Regions from separate parts of the Colwellia sp. MEBiC06753 genome, predicted to be linked through region 1. Evidence: predicted binding sites of a transcription regulator. Region 1 holds the regulator's gene; each other region holds the start of a gene.
What was found. Region 1 encodes sigma-54, which starts transcription at its own class of promoters, with help from an activator protein. Its sites were predicted from a motif close to GTTGGCACGNNNNTNGNNT; they were not measured.

Region 1 (7,874 bases):
GATAGACAGTGTCAATTGAGCTTATCTACTGCGTTTTCGCTTATTTATGTGGAATAACCACATTATATAAGCTCAGCCTTGTATATAAACTCAGTTGATTACTGCAAAATCATACAGCAAAGTTCAACACGCTCTTATTAAGTGTATATGATTGAGGGATGTTTTTCAGCTACTTTTTAGCTAAGCGTAGGATTTAATAGTAATTATTCAGCTTCATCAAAACGCTGACTAATCAGTTGGCAAATGCTAGTCAAGGCATGTTCGGCATCATCGCCATCAGCAATTACCTTCACTGTTTTCCCTTGGCCGCCCGCCAATAACATTAATGCCATAATGCTATTAGCATCTGCCGCGTTGTCACCAAGACTCACGGTAATACTAGAATTAAATTGCTGGCTTAGCTGCGCTAACTTCGTTGCCGCTCTGGCATGTAAGCCAAGCTTATTGATGATTTCTACTTCTTTTTCTAATACAGGCATTAGGTACTCTTAATATCGATATCTCTATGGCGAGATTGGACATCGTCACGCTCTTTTCTAAAGTTACTGGCAAGTAGTTCTGCAATATAAACCGAACGATGTTTACCGCCAGTACAACCAATAGCTATGGTGACATAACTACGGTTATTACGTTCTAAGTGTGGCAACCAAGTCATTAGAAAACTATTAATTTGCCAAACAAATTTAGTGACAATTGGCTGGCTGGCAAGAAAGTCTCGAACGGGGGCATCAAGGCCGGTTTGGGTTTTTAACTCTTTATCCCAAAATGGGTTAGGTAAAAACCTCGCATCAAAGACATAATCGGCGTCTGCTGGAATACCATGTTTAAAACCAAAGGATTCAAACACCAACACCATAGAGCCTGTTTTCTTACCTAAAATACGTTCACGCACAAGATCTGATAACTGGTGTGGCGATAACTGGCTGGTATTGATATATAAATCAGCGCGGGTCGATACTGGCTCTAGTAATTTCTTTTCTAACGATATTGCCTGATCGAGGGCGATATTTTGTCGAATAAGTGGATGCAAACGGCGGGTTTCGCTAAAACGTCTAATCAGATCATTATCATTTGCATCAAGGTAGAGTACCGTTAGTTCAACCGCTGATGGCAAATAATCAATAATTTCTTTTACATCATTAGGATCAGCAGGAAGGTTACGCACATCTAAACTTACAGCTACGGTATCGTAGTCATTAATAACCGTGTGAGTTAGTGCCGGCAATAAATTAACCGGGATGTTATCTACGCAATAGTAGCCTAAATCTTCCAGCACTCTTAGTGCCACTGACTTTCCTGACCCTGAGCGGCCACTTACAATAATTAACTTCATGGCTTACTCTTGAGCATCACTTATGATTTGGTAAAGCTCATGATTGTCTCGGCAACGTCGAATTTGTTTGGTTAATTGTTTATCACTAAACAGCTTGGCAATACTTTGCAGGGTTGATAAGTGCTCTTGGCAGCAATCTTCAGGTACAAACAACGCAATAAAAATATCAACTGCGCGGTTATCTATTGCATCAAAATCTACTGGCTGCTCTGAGGTCATTAATACAGCAACCACATGATGAGTCCCCGTTAAACGTCCATGAGGTATGGCAATGCCATTCCCAATACCCGTGCTACCCATTTTTTCACGTTCCATTAAACTTTCTAAAAGCTCAAAAGTAGAGTGTTCAGGAATGCGATGCGTCGCTACTGCACAAATTTGTTCGAGGATTTTCTTTTTACTTTGAATTTGGACTGCACAGGATGTGCAGTCCTCGGTGAGTATATCTTGCAGCTTCATAAGTTAATGCTGGGTTATCTTACCTTTGTATTTAAGAATTTGACGATCTAACTTATCAATCAGTGAATCTATTGATGCGTACATATCTTGGTTTTCTGCTGAGGCATGCACTTCAGAACCATTCAGGTGAACCGTCGCTTCTGCTTTTTGCTTTAATTTTTCTACTGTAAGAACGACATACACATTATTGATGTGATCAAAGTGCCGCTCTAGCTTTGCAAACTTGGTGTTAACGAAATCGCGTAATGAATCTGTCACTTCCACATGGTGGCCTGATAAATTAATTTGCATAAGCTCTTTTCCTCATTGCTTGATTACTTATAGTAAACTTTTTCTTTGATTTGACGGTGGAATAGATAAAGACTCTCGGTATTTAGCTATAGTCCGTCTCGCCACATTAATGCCTTGTTCGGCCAGCAACTCTGCCATTTTGCTATCACTTAATGGCTTCGAAGGTACTTCTGCTGAAACAAGTTTCTTTATTAATGCTCTGATAGCTGTTGATGAACATTCCCCCCCGTTTTCAGTACTTACGTGACTTGAGAAGAAGTATTTCAATTCAAAAATACCTCTTGGTGTGTGCATGAATTTTTGCGTCGTTACCCGCGAGATCGTTGATTCATGCATATCAACCGCTTCCGCAATATCATTCAACACCATAGGTCGCATAGCCTCAGGGCCATATTCAAAAAAACCTTGCTGGCGTTGAACAATACAGTTAGACACTTTTAATAGCGTTTCGTTGCGACTCTCTAAACTTTTTATAAACCATTTCGCTTCTTGCAGGTTAGCACGAATAAATTGGTTATCATCTGATGACTTCATTGTTTTGGTCATGGCCGCATACTGTTGATTAATCGACAGTTTTGGCGCAGTACTTGGGTTTAGTTCAACCACCCAACGACCATTTTTCTTTTCTACGGATACATCAGGGATAACATACTGATCATCGCTTTTAATGACGGCATCACCAGGGCGAGGATTTAACGACTGAATTAAACGAATGACTTCACGTAATTGGTCTTCTTTTAATTTCGTCTTCCTCATTATTTGACGATAGTCACGATTACCCAATAAATCAATGTGCTCAGAAATGATTAATTTACTTTCCGCTAAATAAGGCGTTTCTTTGTCAAATTGATTCAATTGAATCAGTAAACATTCAGGTACTGAACGCGCAGCCACACCTACTGGGTCAAACATATTTACCCGTTTAAGTACGGCTTCGACTTCATCTAATTCAACATCGTCAATGCCAATACTTTCTAAAATATCTTCTGCTGATACGGTCAAATAACCGGCATCATCAACAGCATCAATTATCGCCATGGCAATGGCTTCATCAGTTTCTGTAAACGGGGTTAATTCCATTTGCCAGCGTAAATGATCTTGAATCGACTCTGTTGTTTCGCCTTGATAAACATAGTCATCGCTGCCAGATGTGCCAATACCAGAACTAGAAACCCCTGCACTAAATGAGTCATCCCACGTAGAATCAACACTTAACTCTTCTGGAATATCATTTTTTTCCATCGCATCGGTGGTGCTAACTTCATCGGCGCTTGGCGCAGCATCTTCACTACCATCACTATAGTTTTGCTCGGACTGAGCGCTGGCTGAATATGACGCTTCTTCAATGCTGGTATTATTATCGTCTTGGTTATTGCTAGACTCATCCACTTCTAACAATGGATTGCTTTCAAGCGCTTCCTGAATTTCTTGTTGTAAATCAAGCGTCGATAATTGTAATAACTTAATCGCCTGCTGAAGCTGAGGCGTCATGGTAAGTTGTTGACCAATCTTAAGTTGAAGTGATGGGCGCATCGAGTATTTACAAGTCCTATTGTTCTAATTTAGCTTTAAACCAATTTAGCTTTAAATTGGTGTTAATTTATTAATGTTATATTGCTTACTATAGCTTGAATTGCTCGCCTAGGTATACATCTCTTACTTGCTGATTTGCAAGAATTTGATCTGAATTACCTTCAGCAATTAATTCACCGTGACTGACGATATAAGCATGTTCACAAACATCGAGGGTTTCACGGACATTATGATCAGTGATTAATACGCCAATTCCGCGCTGTTTCAGATGAATAATAATCTTTTTTATATCGCCAACCGAAATCGGATCAACACCAGCAAACGGCTCATCTAGCAAAATAAAACGCGGGTCTGCCGCTAATGCCCGAGCAATTTCGACACGTCGGCGTTCACCACCTGATAAACTCATGCCAGTATTATCTCTAATATGGCCAATATTAAATTCTTCAATAAGCAGCTCTACTTTTTCTTCCCGCTCAAGTGCAGAGAGATCTTTTCGAGTTTGCAAAATCGCCATAATATTTTCGTATACGGTTAATTTACGAAAAATAGACGCTTCTTGTGGTAAATAGCCAATGCCTCGCCGCGCTCTTTCATGCATCGGCAATAAAGTTAAATCTTCATCATTTAACATGATTTGGCCGCCATCATTCGGCACTAAACCAACAATCATATAAAACGACGTTGTTTTACCAGCACCATTTGGCCCAAGAAGACCAACAATTTGCCCTTCCCCCACTTGTAAGCTGACATTTTTAACAACCTGTCGACCTTTATAGGCCTTTGCCAACCCTTTGGCAGATAATGTACCCTCTGCCATTTAATTATTACCTTTTGCTTTAGGTTTTAATATGGTGGTCACAGATTGTTCACCGCCTTCTGCTTCCAATTGTTCAGTTAAGGTATTGTAGACAATTTTATCACCGCTCACTTCACTGCCAGCTTGACGCAATAAAGCGTTGCCAGTGATAGTTATAGTATAGGTTGACGGCTCGTATTTAATTTCATCTGCTTGCAGGCGAATTTTGCTGCCATCTTCAAGTTGTTGTTCAAATACCGCTGGCTTACCTTTGGCTAAATAGGTTTCATTACCACGTTGTTCTTGGCTATAAACCTGTACTAAATCAGCCTGAATAGACAATGTTCCTTGAGTAATATTTACATCATCCAAATAACTGGCAATCCGGTTTTTTAAGTCGCCCGCTTGTCGTTTAGATTTAATAACAATCTCTTTTTCAAGGTCTAATTTTGCCGCGTATACTGGGGCAATAACGACTAACGCTATTGCCGCGTTAGCTAGTAGTTTTTTGATAAATCGTTTGCACATGCTCAGTCAATGTCATCTGTTTAGTATTTAAATCAATAATCAAGCCAGAACCATACATGGTAAAATCTTCTCCTTGAATCATGATCGTTTGATCAGAGCTGATTATGTTGGTATTCAAGTCTAATTCAAGGTACTTACAATGTATCTCTTTAATTAAACTATTTTCTTCCATCGCTGTTAACAACACCCTATTTTTTAATATCACACGGTTATTGCTATAAAGCGTGCCTTCAGCCGCTGCAAGTTTCCATGGCAAGGTATTATCTTTAGGGAAAATGGTATAGTTAGGAAATTCCAAGCGAGTAAACGAAAGCTCAGCGTAATGTTCCATGCGTTGGGCTTCAATTTTGTAGGACAATTTCCCTTCATCATTATAAATATCGCTGTTTAACACTTCGGCAATAAAGTCTGGTGTTAGTTCCGTATCAATAACATTAATATTATCCGTCTGTGCTTTGCGCCAATGCACAACGCCGTATGTCATCAGGCTAAACAACAAGATGGCAAATGCGAGCCAATGTAATCGGCTCATATACTTGCGCCTTTAGCCCCAGCCAACGTTTGCTGACTAAACATGATTAAATCACACAATTCTCGTACTGCGCCAAAGCCACCTTTGGTAAAGGTTTGATAATCAGCATGTTTAATCACATAAGGGTGAGCGTCTTGAACGGCAACTCCTAAACCAACATGCGAAATACATGGCATATCAGCCATGTCATCACCAATGTAAGCCACCTGCTGAGGAGAAAGCCCAAGCGTGTTCAATATGTCTAACATCGCAGGCATTTTATCTTCTTGGCCTTGAACAATATGTTTCACCGTTAACGCTGTCATACGTGACTCAACTATGTGCGAACGTCTGCCAGTAATAATCGCCACTTCGACACCAGAGTTTATTAATGCTTTAATACCGAAGCCATCTTTAGTATGAAACGCTTTAAGTTCCTCACCATCGTTACCTAAGTAAATACGGCCATCAGAAAACACACCGTCAACATCGCAAACTAGCAACTTTATCGCTTTGGCTTTTTCAATAATGCGCTGATCAACATCACCATAAAGGGTTTCTACCATTACAGTACTCCCGACTTTAATAAGTCATGCATATTCATCGCACCAATCGGCTTTTGATCTTCATCAACCACAATCAAGCCATTTATTTTTTTGTCTTCCATTATCTTAAGTGCCTCAGCCGCCAGCATATCTTGCTCAGCAACTCGTGGCGATTTAGTCATTACATTGGCAATCACATCTTGGTGAATATCCACTTGATTGTCTAGTATTCGACGCAAATCACCGTCGGTAAAGATACCCACTAAACTCCCCTGTTCATTGACTACGCCAGTCATACCTAAACCTTTTTGTGACACTTCAACTAAGGCTTCTTTGATAAGCGCACGTTCACCAACAATCGGCAAGCGCTCGCCAGTATGCATAATATCAGACAATCTTAATAGTAAGCGTTTGCCCAAACTACCACCTGGGTGAGAAAGCGCAAAATCATCAGCAGTAAAACCACGAGCCTTTAGCAAAGCGACAGCGATGGCATCGCCCATTACTAAGGTTGCGGTAGTGCTAGAAGTTGGCGCTAAACCAAGCGGACACGCTTCTTGTTCAACGTGCACACATAAATGGTATTCCGCTAACTTCGCCAATGTTGACTCTGGATTACCCGTCATTGAAATTAAGGTCGCACCGATACGTTTAATCACTGGCGCTATCGCTAGTACTTCACCAGTTTCTCCTGAGTTTGATATAGCAAGCACAATATCATCTTTAGTGATCATACCTAGGTCGCCATGACTCGCTTCACCGGGGTGAACAAAAAATGCGGGTGTACCTGTACTGGCTAAAGTCGCTGCTATTTTGCCACCGATATGCCCGGATTTACCCATGCCAACAACAATAATACGACCATGGCACGTCATCATTGACTGACAGGCTAGCGCAAACTCTTGATTAATAAAGCTATGTAAACCTTTAACCGCATTGGTTTCAATATCAATAACTTGTTTAGCTAAGGCAATAAAGTTGAATTCGTTCATAAGACTCAGTTCCGTTATGCCAAGTTAGAAAAGAGTAACACTTGATAGCCGATGAAGGTTAAAAACAGCACCCCACCTTTTAATCGTGTAATTCTAAACGCACCTTTTTTACGGCTAAAACATAATGCAAATAGCAGTAATGTGACACCAACCATATATGGGGCGTCGCGCGTTGCAGCACTGGCATCAATAACTCCAGGAGCAATTAAGCCCGGCAATGACAGCACAGCCAAAATATTGAAAATATTAGAGCCAATAATATTACCCAGAGCTAAATCATCTTCTTTTTTGATGATACTCATAATACTGGCGGCCAACTCAGGTAAGCTGGTGCCAATGGCGATAATAGTTAAACCAATCACTAAATCACTGACACCAAAAGTTTTGGCAATAAATACTGCAGAATCGACTAAATAGTCAGCGCTAAGTGGCAACAAAATAATCCCCACAATTAACCAGAACAATGCAATACCATTACTGGTTGCTTCTGGCACTTCAGCTTCAGCTTCAACAATCATAGGGTCGTCAACGGGGTTGCTTTTTGCACGTTTTAAGGTAATAACCAGTAATGTCGCAATATAAACAAAAAAGCCCAGCATCAAGATACAACCTTCGGTAAACGAAAGCTCAACATCCATCAACATTAAATAAGCAATAACTGTAATTAATAAAATTAACGGTAATTCACGCTTAATGGTTGAAGAAGATACCTGCATAGGTTGAAACAGCGCGGTTAAGCCTAACACCAAGGCGATGTTGGTAATATTGGAACCTATCGCATTACCAATAGCCGTATTAGGGTTGCCAGCCATTGACGCAGTTGCTGCCACCATCATTTCTGGAGCCGACGACCCCATTGCGACAATAGTTAAACCGATAATCA
Region 2 (7,874 bases), on a different contig from region 1:
TTCCAGTACTCTTGTCATCAATGCGGCACTATTTTCACCAGGGCGAATTAAAAATTTATCACCTGCTGCTGGCACGCCTGAAGCTTCATCAAACTCAAAACCAAATGTTGTCGTAAATGGGCCAGCACCCGCTGCACCTAATACGCTGGTCGCTCCAGTATTTAAATTGGTTAATTGATAATTCGCGCCATCATATTCAATTTCAAATTCATCGCTGGATAATTGGCCAAGATCAGTAACTCGCACTTCGCCAATCACATTACCAGCATTATCTGAAAAAGCTTGCGAGCGACCCTGCATTAACAGCGTAGAGTTAACATCGTTATATAAATTACTACCTTGTTGGGCGTTTAAGTCTAACCCTTTACCTTGAATATCATTTAATGTTGAAGCGATAGCTGTCGCGATTCGGTTAATATCTGCTCGTGCCTTCGATAAATCGTTGTCGCGATATTGAAATTTAGCGCCTAGCTCACCGCCCATGGTTTTTTCATTTAACGCTAATCTTGTAGTGCCACTCACTAATTCCAGTGATGTTTGCGATGGATCTGGATCGCCAGCTTTAACTTCAACCGCTAATGCAGTTTTACCAGTAACTAAGGTAGTGCCACCGCCTATCATAATCGTCATCACACCGTTATGATCTTCAATAGCATTAACTTTGGTGTACTTACTTAGCTCAGCAATTAAACGATCTCGCGAGTCTAATAAGTCATTTGGCTGACCATTGCCGTCAGCACTTTTGTTTTGCAATACTTGATCGTTAATACGAGCAAGCTCTTGAGCTATTTCTGTGATCTGGCTGGCGATTTGTACAATTTCACCATTAACTGACTTTTCAAGTTGAGTTAATTGACCGTCAATTGAATTGAAGTTACTAGCAACAATACCTGCCTGACTCAACATCATATTGCGTAAGCCAAGATTACTAGGATCATCGGCAATCGAGTTTATTGATACATATAACTGTTCGATACTTGAGTTAATCGATTCGCCAGAACTACTCATGATGTTATTAAGTTGATCTAAGCTAGCATTAAGTCCGTCAGCAAAACCTAAACTTGTTTGGTTGAGTAATTGTTCTTTTTGGGCAAATTCGTCATAAATTCGACGTATGTCAGTAATATAAGTACCTGAACCAATATAATTATCACCATTATACAAACCAATTTGCGGGCTTTGCTCTGCTCGCTGACGGCTATAACCTTCGGTATTAACATTGGCGATATTATGGCCTGTTGTTGCTAACTGCTGCTGTGCGGCCAATAAGCCACTAACACCAGTTTGATACAAATTAACAGACATACGCTAAACTCCTCGGTTATCGAGGAGTGCTCGATAACAACTTAATTACTTAATAAATTGGTGACGGTTTTTAACGTTCCCATTATTTTATCGGCATAATTGGGATCGGTTGCGTAACCAGCTTTTTGTAATCCTTGCAAGAAGTGCTCCACATTTTCAGGATTTGCTAAAGCTTCTTGGTAACGCTGGCCAGAAGAAAGGAAATTAATGTAGTCGCCAACACTGTCGGCAATGGAATCATAAACACGGAACGGCTCATTTTTCTTAACTAAAGCGCCTTGTTCATACTCAAGAGTATCTTTATGGGTTTTAGTGCCCTGCCAACGGCTATCCGCCTTGATATTAAATAGGTTATTTGAGCTTTGTCCTTGGTTATTTTTTATGATTTTTTGCCCCCAGCCTGTCTCCAGTGCGGCTTGGGCAATAACCACTTCAAAAGGTACACCTAGCTGCTGCTGTACTTGTTGGGCAGGCTCTTTAAGCGCATGAACAAAATCTTTTGGCTGACTAAATTCAGTGGTAGCTTGGCTATTATTCACTGGTTGAGTAACCGAATCAGACTGACGATTATTTGACGATCCGGCTAGATATTGCTCCGCCATATTGACTACTGACTGAGCTTTAATCGTTCTATTGTCAGTTCGTAACACTGAACTTGGGGTGAATTTATCATCGCCACCACCTAGTTGACGCTCAATTAATGCTGCTAACCCTAACGAACCATTGGCCGACATTTCTACCGCAAGTTGCTGGTCATGCATATCGCGATAGAACTTTGTCGACTGAGAATTAAATGGGCTGTCCGATGCCAAAACATCTTGTGCTTCACGCATACTTTTTAGCAGCATTTGCATAAAGATCGACTCAAATTGCTGCGCAGCTTCTTTTAATGCAGCTTTTTTTGATGCTTGATCCGTTTGATTGGCTTGTTGACGAATATTGTTTAAGCCATTTAAATCAAGAAAGTTACGTGCATCAGCAATTTTATTGTCCATTACCGTCTCCTAGCCGCTCAATTAAATGATGATAAGCTCGCCGCGTAGCGCACCGGCTTGCTCAAGCGCCTCTAATATCGCCATGACATCGCCAGGCCCCGCGCCTACTTCATTAATTGCACGCACTAAGGTGTCTAGCGACACACCAGGGTTAAATACAAACATCCGCGAATCATCTTTATTAACATCAATAATTGAATTTTGTGTCACCGCTGTTTCACCTTCGGCAAAGGCATTTGGTTGCGTAACTTCTTGTTGTTCATTAATCGTAACGGTAATGCCACCGTGGGTTATTGCAGCCGCTAATAACCTAACATCTGCGCCAATCACAATCGTACCGGTACGTGAGTTAACAATTACTTTTGCTGCAGGCGAGTCTGGTTCAAACTCTAAATTTTCTATTAAGGATAAAAAGCTAACGCGATCCGCGGCATCTCGTGGCGCAGTTACATTAACTGATGTTGCGTCTACTGCCCGGGCAGTACCTGCAATAAAATCATTAATGGTATCAGCCATGCGTTTAGCGGTAGTAAAATCTGAATTACGTAAATTTAACGTAATGTGATCGCCCGACATAAACGGTGAAATAACTTCACGCTCGACGGTCGCGCCATTAGCGATACGGCCAACCGTTGGTGTGTTGATTACAATTTTCGAGCCATCTAGCCCTTCTGCACCTAAACCACTCACCACTAAGCTGCCTTGTGCTACAGCATAGGCATTGCCATCAATCCCCATTAAAATAGTTTGCAGCAAAGTGCCACCACGTAAACTTTGCGCACTGCCCATCGAGGAAACGGTAATATCAATTTTTTGACCGGGTTTGGCGAATGCAGGTAATTCAGCATGAACGGCAACAGCAGCAACATTTTTAATTTTAGGTTTTAAGTTCGCTGGCATAGTAATGCCGAAGTTACTCAGCATGGTTTTAAAACTTTGCTCAGTAAATGGACTTTGCTCGCCAGTTCCAGGCAAGCCAACCACTAAACCGTAGCCAACCAATTGGTTCGAACGCACACCTTGAACATCTGCCAAGTCTTTAATACGTTGGCCGTAGGCAAGCGATGAAACCAATAACGTAATTGTTGTTAATACGATACTGCAAATTTTGATCAATTTATTCATATTAACCTCCGGTTTTACTTGTGTTGTTGTCATTACCATTACCACTAAAGTGGCCACCAGCTGCTACTAAAAAATCGCGCTAACCAGCCTTGTTCTTGAACATCGGCAAAGGTGCCTGTGCCTGCATATTGAATGCGCGCATTAGCAACTTTGTTTGACACTATGGTATTGCTTGAAGAAATATCCTGTGGGCGAATAATGCCAGTTAAGCGAATATATTCATCGCCGTTATTTAACGTCATCCATTTTTCACCACGGATCATTAAGTTACCGTTAGGCAAGACTCTAAGCACATGAACCGAAATATTGCCGCTTAAGCTATTACCTTGGTTAGCTTTCGAGTCACCTTTAAAGTCAGAATCTTGGTTATAGCCAAACTGCAGTGAATTACCTTTCACCGTAACTGGCAGGCCATTAAGTCCAATAAGTGGATCCATAGTGGCGCTGTTTTCTTTCTTCAATTCAGTTTTAGCATTTTTCTGTGCTTGGGTACTTTCGCTTAAAATCACTGAAATAATGTCACCGACTCGGTGAGCTTTAGAATCAGAATAAATATTGTTGACGTAGTTGGCCTTAAATAACGAACCTGTTGGCACCACGACCTCTTCTTCAGTTTCTGGCAAAATTGGCGCAAAGTCCGGATCATTGGGTAAAATTTTCGCCTGTTCAACACTGGCACACCCGGCTAACAAGGCGATTAAAATAAAAGTAGTTACCTGTTTCATTACGGCCTCCTTAGCGAGCTATAACTGCTGATTGATATAGCTAAGCATTTGATCAACGGCAGAAATAACTTTTGAGTTCATTTCATAAACCCGTTGGCTTTCAATAAGATTCACCAATTCTTCGGTGGTGTTAACGTTCGACGTTTCCAATGCCCCTTGCACTATCATGCCGTAACCTTCCAAGCCAGGCACACCTTCTGTAGGTACACCACTTACCGCAGTTTCGGTATATAAGTTTTGACCAATTGGCTCTAAACCTGTTGGGTTAATAAAGTTAACGGTATTGATTTGTCCAACTACGGCATTTTCCGCCTGTCCTTGCAAACGTACTGATACTTCACCATCTTGCGAAACATTAATTTCTAATGCATCTTCTGGAATAGTGATTTGTGGCTGCATTAAATAGCCAGCACCTGGGGTTACAATGTTACCCTCTTCATCCATGGTAAATTGACCATTGCGAGTATAGGCTGACGTACCATCTGGCATTAATATTTCAAAGAAACCTTCACCTTGAATCATTAAGTCCAATGAGTTATCAGTAGTAACCATGTCACCTTGGGTATGAATTTTTTGGGTCGATACTACTTTGGCACCAGCGCCTAACATTAAACCTGATGGCATTTCGGTATCTTGAGCACTTCGACCACCTGGTTGGTTAATGGTTTGATATAGCAAATCTTCAAATACTGCGCGGCTTTTCTTAAAGCCGACCGTACTAGCGTTAGCTAAGTTATTTGAGATTACAGCAATTTCCTTCGTTTGCGCATCTAAGCCGGTTTTACTAATCCATAATGCTGGGTTCATAATTCACCTCGTTAATTAATTAGAAAGCACGCAATAATGAAGAACTTGCTGAATCAATTTCTTCTGCTGTTTTCATAAGTTTCAATTGCATTTCAAACTGGCGTTGCAGTGCAATCATGTCTGACATTTCACTCACTGGATTAACATTACTGCCTTCGAGTGTGCCACTACGCAGCTCAACAGTAATATCCGCTTGTTCAACCGTACCGTCTTTTCTACGGAATAAGCCGTCACTACCTTTTTCAATCAAGCGCACATCAGGGTTAACCATTTTAATTCTGGCCACTTCTTCCTGGGCATTTGCTGGCGCGCCTTCTGGCTGAACCATAATGGTACCGTCAGGCGAAATGGTAATATTACTTACAGGTAACGGCAGAAAAACGGGTCCTGCTTCACCCATCACTAACTCACCGTTTGCGGTTTCTAGCGTGCCTTCATCAGTTATTTTCATACTGCCTTCACGGGTATAAGCTTCAGTGCCATCAGCCGTTTGTACGGCAATCCAACCATCACCTTGAATAGCGACATCAAGATCTCTGCCAGTAGTTAACATAGAACCACTGTCAAAACTTTGGCTTGAACGTTCGGTCATAGCAAAAACACGTGTAGGCAGACCATCACCAAAAGCCTGCATTGATCTTGCCTGAGCCAAGTCAGCTTTAAAGCCAGTAGTTTTGGCATTTGCTAAGTTATTGGCAGTCACGGCTAAGGCATGCATGTTTTGTTTGGCACCGCTCATCGCGATATAAAGCATCTTATCCATTATGAAATCCAGTAATAAAATTCTGATATCAACTGATATAAAGGAAAATGCAAATTAGGTGCCAAGATAGAAAATAACGATGAATGAGGAATAAAAAAAGCCCTACGGTTTAAAGCAGGGCTTATTTTCAAATCTAAGAAACACTCGCTAGATAAAGTATTTGTTCGATAGTTAATTTAAACTAACTATCGAATTTGTAGGATAGTTTGGTTTAGCTGATTATCAACTTCCAGTGAACGTGAGTTTGCTTGGAAATTACGCTGCGCTGAAATCAAGTCAATTAACTCTGAAGTTAAGTTAACGTTTGATTGCTCAAGCGCTGACGAATTAATCGTACCAAAAGTACCAGAACCGGCTTCACCAGCTAACGCTTCACCCGACACTAAACTTTCTTTCCACGCTGTACCACCAACCTGAGTTAGGCCTTGGTTATTCGCAAAGTTAACTAACGCAATTCGTGATAATGGCTCAGATGTACCATTACTGTAGGTTGCTCGAACTAGACCGTCAGCGTCAATATCAAGGCCCGTTAAGCGTCCTACTGCTAGACCATCTTGCTCAAGCGCAGTCACTTCAAAACCAGAAGCAAATTGCGTTGGTTCATTAGGGTTAGGTCCTGTGGTATCTAAGTTAAAATCAACTTCAATTGTTTGCGTAGGATCTGAACCGTTAGTCAAAATGCCCGCCCCTAATGCAACACTCTCTACCGTACCTGGGTATTGACCAATAAAGTCACCACCACTTGAAAACGCCAAGCGAATCGCAGATAAGTTACCTGGTACAAGTGGACCTGTGGCAGGCAATGTCGGTGCCGCGGCTGGTGGAGCATAAGAACCAATACCATTACCCGCAGTTGCTGTTGGTTGGAAATCTACTCGCTGCCCATCAACTGAAGCATACATATCCCACTCATTTGCTGCCGCTTTACGGTAGTAGTAAGTCATAATATGACTATCACCTAACGAGTCAAAAATCGTTACCGAAGTTGAATGGTCATACGATAGCGGGTCGGTTTCATCAAACGGTGTTAACGGGTCGATAACTGCATTGCCCGCAGGTAAGTTCATACGAATATCTACTTTGCCTGTTTGTTGCGGCGCGCCAGATGCTGTTGGAATACGAATAGGTTGAGTCGTACTTAAAGCAACAGAAGCTGAAGAACCATCATCATTAACTGGGAAGCCTAATAAATGGTCGCCATTTGAGTTAACAACAAAGTTATCAGCATTTAGCTTAAATTCACCCGCTCGGGTATACGAGCGCTCTAAACTGTCGAGCTCAGGAATAGTGGCGAAAAAGCCATTACCAGTAATCGCTAAATCCAGCGCGTTATTGGTAAATTTAATACTACCTTGGGCAAACTGTTGGGCAACATCAGCGGTTAATACACCATCACCGACTTTGGTTTTACCACCAGCAAGTAATGATGCAGCATATACATCGACAAATTCAGCTCTAGATTCTTTAAAGCCAGTGGTATTGACGTTTGCAATATTATTAGACGTTACGTCTAAGTCTTTTTGTGCGGCATTTAAACCACTTAGTGATATGTTAAAAGACATAATTTCACCTCATTAAAATCTTACTGAATTAACCTTGAGTCACTTCAACGACATCTGAAAGATTCATTGAAGAGCCACCATTAAGGTTTAATACGATTTGCCCGCTAGCACCGGCTAACGTGACACTATCTACTTTGCGATACGTCATTGCTTGAAGTTCTGACGCTTGACCATCTACTAAACCTGCCACTCTAAAGCGATAAGCACCTTCTGGCGCTAGTTCGCCGGTTGATGTCATGCCATCCCAAGTAAAAACAGATTCACCGGCGGGTAAATTACCAACTGGCACTGTTTGAATAATTTCACCTGCAGTGTTTTCAACATAGATATTGACGTTACTGGCAGGTAAATCGGTAACTATTTTGCCTTTTGGCTCTTCACCGGTACTCATGCCAAAAACGTTCTCTTCTACCAAGACACTGCGACCTACTAAAGACGAAGCTTGCAACGCTTGGCTTGATGACATGGTGGCAGCAAACTCGGCAAAAGCAGTATTAAGCTGTGCGACACCATCAGTTGTTGAGAATGCAGTCATTTGAGAAATCATTTCATTATTCTCTACCGGCTTAGTTGGATCTTGATGCGCTAACTC
Region 3 (7,874 bases), on a different contig from region 1:
GCGCAGGCCATACTGGTTTTTGCTGAAACTTTGCTTGGCGATCTTGCAGCGCTTTTTTATAGGAAAGCTCAAGCAGGCCGCACCAATTATGATCAAATTGGTAACCGTCATCAATTAACTCATCATAAAATTCACGAGCCTGAACTAATGCTTTTACATAGAACTCGCTAATTTCATCTTGTTGCAAATGAATTAACGGATAAAGTGCGCCAATGGCATTACTTGAGGCCCCCGTTGCGAGTTGCTCATCTTGACATAACAAGGTTACTTTAACGCCTTGTTTTGCCAATTGGTAAGTTAAACAGGCCGAGGCGATACCGCCACCAATAATAGTGACATGTTGTGGCTTGCCAGTGTTTGGGCGAATTAAATAGCCTTTGCCTTGATGATATGGCTGTTGAAATTTCGCTACTAAGGTTTGCTTTTTCTTACCTGCGGTTGCTTTTTTCTCTACACGAAAGCCTACATCGGTGAGCTGGCGTCTAACAAAACCTGCGACAGTAAAAGTGGCTAGGGTAGCATCGTCTGCTGAGAGTCTAGCGATTTGTTCAAACAACGCAGGCGTCCACATATCACTGTTTTGTGACGGTGAAAAGCCATCAAGATACCAAGCGTTAACTTTTTGTGATGGCGCTAAGTGCAATTGGCTAAATCCTACGGTGGCATCATCGAATAATATGGTTAGGCATAATTTGCCGTCGAATAGCTTAATATCGCAACGTTTATTAGGCTGCAGGGGATATTGCTTAAGCGTTTGCTTAATTATTGCTTTTAATTCAGGCCAAATGGTTAAACTTTTGGTGATTTGTTCACAGGACAACGGAAATTTTTCGACACTAATAAACTGTACATCAGCAACTTTATCTCGCCCATACTTAGTGATTGCCTGTTGCAACTTTAGCGCAGTTAAAAAGAAATTAAGCCCAGTACCAAAGCCAGTTTCCCCTATGATTAATGGCGTAGTGGGGTTAAGTAATCGTGCCTCAATATCATTACCTCGTAGAAAGACTTGCTCACTTTGCTGACAGCCAGATTCGGTATCAAAGTAGATATCGTTAAATTGGGTAGAAAAAGGCGCGCCATTTGGCAGGAAGTCAATAGGGGTAACTTTAGACACAATAAACTGCAATGAAAAATTAATTTGATTGTTATTTTATCGTGCTTTGATTAGTAAAGTCATGGCAAGACACTGGTTTATTTTATTTTTGAAATGAGTATCGAATTGTTCAGCGTACATCTGTACACTGGATAGACCAGTATGGCAGATAAAAATCGCTATTATATGCCAGTTTTTTTACACAAGAATGGTTTAGATAAATGAAACGTGTTGTTATTACAGGTTTAGGAATTGTTTCAAGTATAGGGAACAACGCTAAAGAAGTATTGGCTTCTTTAAAAGAAGGTCGCTCAGGTATTACCCGCTCAGAAAGTTTTGAAGAAGTAGGCCTTCGTAGTCAGGTATGGGGTAAACCAGATATTGATTTAAAAGAGCATATTGATCGCAAAGCAATGCGCTTTATGGGCGATGCCTCAGCTTATGCCTATATCGCTATGGAACAAGCGATTGAGGATGCAAAATTATCTCCAGAAGATGTTTCAAATGTTCGCACAGGTATTGTTGCCGGCTCTGGTGGTGCATCTTCGGCTAACGTTGTTGCATCAGCAGATACTTTACGCGAAAAAGGCGTTAAGCGCGTTGGTCCTTACGCAGTACCTAAAACTATGTCGAGCACGATTTCAGCATGCTTAGCAACACCATTTAAAATTTTAGGTGTTAACTATTCTATTAGCTCAGCTTGTGCAACCTCAGCACACTGTATTGGTCATGCTATGGAGCTAATTCAGTTAGGTAAGCAAGATGTTGTTTTTGCTGGTGGTGGTGAAGAAGTGGATTGGTCACTTGCCATGATGTTTGACGGCATGGGCGCATTATCAACTAAATATAATGATACGCCAGATAAAGCATCGCGTACTTATGATGCTGACCGTGACGGTTTTGTTATTTCTGGCGGTGGCGGCATGGTTGTTGTTGAAGAACTTGAACATGCATTAGCACGTGGCGCTCATATTTATGCTGAGCTTGTTGGCTACGGCGCAACTTCTGATGGCTATGATATGGTAGCCCCAAGTGGTGAAGGCGCGGTGCGTTGTATGCAAATGGCAATGCAAGGCGTTGAAGATAAAGTCGACTACTTAAATACTCACGGCACTTCAACACCTGTCGGCGATGTCAAAGAGCTAGGCGCTATTCAGCAAGTATTTGGTAATGATTCTCCAGCCATTAGTGCAACTAAAGCCATGACAGGTCATGCTTTGGGCGCAGCTGGTGTTCATGAAGCCATTTATTCAATTTTAATGATGGAAAATAACTTTGTTGCTCCTTCAATTAATATTGATACGCTTGATGAACAAGCACAAGGGCTAGATATTGTTCATGAAACGCGCGATGCTAATTTAAATCTTGTGATGTCAAATAGCTTTGGTTTTGGCGGTACTAACTCTACCTTAGTATTTAAAAAGTACGCTTAAGCCTAATTACTTTCTGTTAACGAATAGCTGTAATAGCGAAAACTAAATGAAAGCCAATCTTCGTGATTGGCTTTTTTGTTGGTGTTTCCCTGTTAGAATAGGCGACAAAAGTTTACGGTCAGCTACTTGTCGTTGTATTTAGGTATTTAGGTATCTAGGTATCGAGGTAATGAGGTAGCTCGGCGGCTAGCTTTACTGTTTGGTAATCAGATATTGTAAAATCCATGAATATATACTTTGATGAAAATATGCCTTTTGCTCGCGAGTTCTTCGCTAAGATGTCTTCTGACTCAGGGCTTTTAGAAAACAATCTTATAAGTTTTAAAGGTCGGGAATTAACTAGCGAACAACTAGTTGACGCTGATATTTTATTAGTGCGTTCAATTACCCAAGTTAATCAAGAATTGTTAGCGCATGCTAAGCAACTTAAATTTGTCGGTACTGCAACTATTGGTGTTGATCATATTGACCAAGGCTATTTAGCAAAGCAGGGTATTTCGTTTTCATCAGCCCCTGGTTGTAATTCCATTTCTGTCGCGGAATACGTGACTAGTGCCTTAGTGGTTTTGGCTGAACGCTATCAAATGACGCTAGTCGATAAAACCGTTGGCATTGTTGGAGGTGGTAATACTGGCTCTCGGCTTGCTGAGAAACTTTCGGCGCTCGGTATCGACTATAAAATCTGCGATCCTTTTTTGGCAGAGGGTTTAGCAGACAGTCAGGCTAAAACAGATAATAGCAGAAGTTATGTAAGCCTAGATGAAGTGTTAGCCTGCGGTATTATTTCGCTACATGTGCCATTAACGAATGATGGTGCGTACCCAACCTATCATTTATTGGATGCTACGAGCCTTGCAGCTCTTAGTGAAGAGCAAATTTTAATTAATGCTTGTCGCGGTGAAGTAGTTGATAACCAGGCGCTTTTAGCGCTTAAACAGCAAGGTTCTGCATTAAAACTCGTATTAGATGTTTGGGAAAATGAGCCTAATGTCTTAACCGAACTTATACCTTTTACCGAAATAGCGACAGCACATATTGCTGGTTATAGCTTAGAAGGAAAAGCGCGTGGCACTGAAATTTTGTATCAGGCACTATGTAAAGCATGCAATTTCCCGGTTGAAAAAACACTAGAGCAGTTTTTACCTGAGCCGGCAATTGCACAAGTTGTCGTAAATCAAGATTATGATGAAATTTTACTAAACCATGTGGTAAAAATGGTTTACGATGTTAGGCGCGACGATGCAATATTTCGTCAACAATTACCTCGTTTCGGATTTGACCATATTAGAAAAACTTACCCCGCTCGCAGGGAGTTCTCTTCAGTGGCTATCTTAAGCGAAAATGTTCAGTTGAACCCGCTGTTTCAATTGGGCTTTAAATCACTGTGCACCAGAGAGGAAGAATAAAAGCATGGCACAAAAATTTGATGTATGCGTATTAGGCGCAACAGGTCTTGTTGGTAAAACTATTATTGAGATTTTAGAGCAACGCGATTTTCCGATTAATAAGTTATATCCATTAGCAAGCGCACGTTCAGCAGGGCAGTTTGTTGAATTTAATGGTGAAAGCATTGAAGTGATCGATGCTGATAACTTTGATTGGAGCCAAGCACAAATTGGTTTCTTCTCTGCAGGCGGTGCAACTTCTGCTAAATATGCACCACTAGCGGCGGATGCTGGATGTGTGGTAATTGATAATACTTCTGAATACCGTTATGAGCCTGATATCCCACTAGTGGTGCCAGAAGTTAACCCTGATGCATTAGCGGACTACCGTAATCGCAATATTATTGCTAACCCAAATTGCTCGACCATTCAAATGATGGTGGCGCTAAAGCCTATTCAAGATGCTGTTGGTATTGATCGCATTAATGTTTGTACTTATCAGTCGGTTTCTGGTGCTGGTAAGGAAGCTATGGATGAGTTAGCAAAACAATGCGCTGATTTGTTAAGTGGCAAGCCTATTGAACCACAAAACTTTTCACGTCAAATCGCCTTTAATGTGATCCCACAAATTGATGTATTCCAAGACAATGGTTACACCAAAGAAGAGATGAAAATGGTGTGGGAAACTAAGAAAATTTTAGGCGACGAAAATATTCTTGTGAATCCAACTGCAGTGCGTGTACCAGTATTTTTTGGTCATGCTGAAGCAATTCATATTGAAACGAGAACACAAATTTCAGCAGAAGAAGTTAAAGACTTACTCAGAGCAGCGCCAGGTGTTGTATTAAAAGAAGCTGATGAAGACTTCCCTACGCAAATTGGTGACGCCAGTGGCAAAGATGAAACTTTTGTTGGCCGCGTACGTGAAGATATCAGCCATCCAAACGGTATTAATTTATGGGTTGTTGCTGATAACGTTCGTAAAGGTGCTGCCACCAACAGTATTCAAATTGCTGAGTTATTAATTGAACAGTACCTTTAAACAATACCTTTAACCAATATTTTTAATTACACAGTACCTTTAATTAACTAAAAGCGTTAAACAGTTTTAAAGATTAATTTAATTAAAAAATTAGTAAAGAAAATCAGGAGTTAGCCGTTAAATGTTATGGTTAACTCCTTTTTTATTTTTATCAACAGTACGATTTTTGATAAATTGAATTTTTATAGTTAATACCAATTAAATAATTACTTTAATTGGTATAAATCCAGTTAACGTTAACTACTCAATTGAATAGCATAGTATTTATTTCTGAGTTGGAATAAACTTTGCTTTGTTTTTACTGGGTATAACTGCCAAAAAATTGGCAATAAAGATAATAACTAGGAAAGTATTCATGCTGCGATTGTTAAGCCTGTGCCTCTGGCAGGTGCTAATTGTTGGAATTTTGTCGGTAAATCTGCCGACTGCATCAGCACAAGAAGCCGGTATTCAAATTCGAGGCCCGAAGAGTACTGATGTCTTTCCGCACGAAAGATATGGACCTATTACTGCCAGTGATACTTTATGGAAAGTAGCATTAGCGGTTCGACCTGATCCTTCGGTTTCCGTTTATCAAGTGATGCAAGCACTTTTCGAGTTAAACCCAAATGCCTTTGCCGACAACAACCGCAATCACTTAGTTAACGGCCAATACTTACAAATCCCATCGATTGAAAAAATTCGTTTAATTGATCCTTATATCGCCAAAGCTCAGGCTGAGCGTGATGATAAAAAATGGCAGAAAAAAGTTGAAACACCTGCGGTTAAAGAGCCAGTTAAGCCTGAAGAGTTAGCGGTTAAAAAGAAAGATCTTGATGAAGCTAAAGTTGAAATTAATGAACAGTTAAAAACCTTTGATAGTGCACAAAAGCAAAAGCTCGATACGATTCAGCAAGATGTGCTTGACTCTATTGACGGGTTACAAGCGATTTTACGTGAAAATGAATCGTTGAAAAATCGCCTAAGCAACTTTAATGACCAGCTAGGTGTTATGCAGCAGGAAGTTGCAAAAGGTCAAGAAGTTAAAGCGCAAATGGATGATATGTTAGCGCTACAAAAAGAATTATTGGCTAAAGCCGAAGAGCGTGAGCGTCAGCTATTACTTGAGAAACAACAAGCTGAACTTGAAAAAGATGACTTTATGTCAAGCCTTTGGTTTAAGGTGTTGATGGGCACGTTACCGGCGTTATTAATCGCTAGTATTGTTGCGCTTATTTTAGCAAGACGTAAAAAAGAACAACCGCAATCAGAGCAAGCGCCAGTAGCCGAAAAATCTGCTCCGGTTGAGGCGCCAGTAGCTGCTGCGGTGGCTGATATAGCAACAGATAACATAGATGGCGAATTATCACTGGACGAAGAGTTATCACTTGATGATGAATTATCCATTGATTTAACCGAGTCTGAAGATGATGCTGACGACTTATTTGGCAATGACTTAGATGATCTCGATGATGACTTACTTGATGACGAATTAACTGATGACGTTATACATTTAGATGATGAGTTAGAAGAACTTGATGATTTGGAAGATATCTCATTAGATGATGATTTAGATGAGTTATCTGACGAAGGCGAGCCACTAGAAGGTGGAGAGTTGAATCAAGGTGATTTAGATGATTTATTGTCGGGTATCGATGATGACGATGAGTTACCTGAGCCACTGGAAGGTGGTGAACTCAATCAAGGTGACTTAGATGACTTATTATCAGGAATTGATGATGGCGATGAAGAGGTGTCTGAGCCGTTAGAAGGCGGCGAACTTGGCCAGAATGATTTAGACGACTTACTATCAGGTTTAGATCAAGATACGGCTAGCGATAGCGATAGCGATGAAGAGCTCGTTGATTTAGACAATGAGCTAGCAGGCCTTGATGAAATTGCCGATGATGCTGATGTTACCGACCCTGATGATATTGATGCGCTGTTAAACATCGTAAGCAATAGTGGCGAGCAAGCGCAAACAGAAGCGCCAGCAGAAGAAACGTCAAAAGTTGATGATATCGCTGATGATGCCGATGTCACCGACCCTGATGATATTGATGCGCTGTTAAATAGCGTAAGTAATAGTGCCGATCAAGCGCAAACAGAAGCGCCAGCACAAGAAACGTCAAAAGTTGATGATATCGCTGATGATGCTGATGTCACCGACCCAGATGATATTGATGCGCTGTTAAATAGCGTAAGTAATAGTGCCGAACAAACGCAAACAGAAGCGCAAACAGAAGCACCAGCAGAAGAAACGTCAAAAGTAGATGATATCGCTGATGATGCTGATGTTACCGACCCAGATGATATTGATGCGCTGTTAAATAGCGTAAGTAATAGTGCCGAGCAAGCGCAAACAGAAGCACCAGCAGAAGAAACGTCAAAAGTAGATGATATCGCTGATGATGCTGATGTTACCGACCCTGATGATATTGATGCGTTATTAGCTAGTATTAATGCTGAAAGTGAAGACTCTACAGACACTTTGGTTGACGACGGCGATGTTGAAATAACCGATCCAGATGATATTGATGCATTGTTAGCTAGTATTGATGGCGATACAACGACTCAACAAGAAGAAGTAACTGAGCCAGAAAGCGTTAGCGATGACTTAGATGAGATCACCGAAATAACTGATGCTGAAGAGATTGAAGCATTATTAGATGATGTCGAAGGTGTTGATAACACGGACGATACATCAGAGCACCAAGCACAAATAGAAGCGTTTACTGAAGATTATATTGCGCCATTCTTAGCGCTTGACTTTAGTGATATCAATTCGTCAGCTGATGCAGAAAATACCCAGGCAGAAACAGCACAAAATAGTGAAGTTGACCAAGAGCAAGCACAGGAACCTAGTCTCGAGTCTTCGCATCCTGCAATCGATCAAATATTGCCAGAAAATCAAGAAGAGCTTTCTGATGATCTAGATA

Region 2: the regulator sigma-54 is predicted to act here: its motif matches at 5,768-5,786, upstream of flgF (flagellar basal-body rod protein FlgF).
Region 3: the regulator sigma-54 is predicted to act here: its motif matches at 5,231-5,249, upstream of ACOB82_RS12755 (FimV/HubP family polar landmark protein).

The regions. Positions count from the first base shown of each region.
Region 1 covers NZ_JBQMTM010000011.1:40,466-48,339, reverse strand. The annotation lists gene ACOB82_RS10065 (HPr family phosphocarrier protein) at 204-479, opposite strand; gene rapZ (RNase adapter RapZ) at 479-1,333, opposite strand; gene ptsN (PTS IIA-like nitrogen regulatory protein PtsN) at 1,337-1,792, opposite strand; gene hpf (ribosome hibernation promoting factor) at 1,796-2,083, opposite strand; gene ACOB82_RS10045 (RNA polymerase factor sigma-54) at 2,111-3,616, opposite strand; gene lptB (LPS export ABC transporter ATP-binding protein) at 3,705-4,436, opposite strand; gene lptA (lipopolysaccharide transport periplasmic protein LptA) at 4,437-4,943, opposite strand; gene lptC (LPS export ABC transporter periplasmic protein LptC) at 4,909-5,475, opposite strand; gene kdsC (3-deoxy-manno-octulosonate-8-phosphatase KdsC) at 5,472-6,020, opposite strand; gene ACOB82_RS10020 (KpsF/GutQ family sugar-phosphate isomerase) at 6,020-6,991, opposite strand; gene ACOB82_RS10015 (calcium/sodium antiporter) at 7,006-7,874, opposite strand, start outside.
Region 2 covers NZ_JBQMTM010000013.1:90,722-98,595, forward strand. The annotation lists gene flgK (flagellar hook-associated protein FlgK) at 1-1,305, opposite strand, end outside; gene flgJ (flagellar assembly peptidoglycan hydrolase FlgJ) at 1,347-2,300, opposite strand; gene ACOB82_RS11465 (flagellar basal body P-ring protein FlgI) at 2,322-3,425, opposite strand; gene flgH (flagellar basal body L-ring protein FlgH) at 3,470-4,150, opposite strand; gene flgG (flagellar basal-body rod protein FlgG) at 4,169-4,957, opposite strand; gene flgF (flagellar basal-body rod protein FlgF) at 4,977-5,720, opposite strand; gene flgE (flagellar hook protein FlgE) at 5,906-7,282, opposite strand; gene ACOB82_RS11490 (flagellar hook assembly protein FlgD) at 7,311-7,874, opposite strand, start outside.
Region 3 covers NZ_JBQMTM010000015.1:94,586-102,459, reverse strand. The annotation lists gene mnmC (bifunctional tRNA (5-methylaminomethyl-2-thiouridine)(34)-methyltransferase MnmD/FAD-dependent 5-carboxymethylaminomethyl-2-thiouridine(34) oxidoreductase MnmC) at 1-1,117, opposite strand, end outside; gene fabB (beta-ketoacyl-ACP synthase I) at 1,318-2,529, shown strand; gene ACOB82_RS12765 (4-phosphoerythronate dehydrogenase) at 2,754-3,935, shown strand; gene ACOB82_RS12760 (aspartate-semialdehyde dehydrogenase) at 3,940-4,956, shown strand; gene ACOB82_RS12755 (FimV/HubP family polar landmark protein) at 5,312-7,874, shown strand, end outside.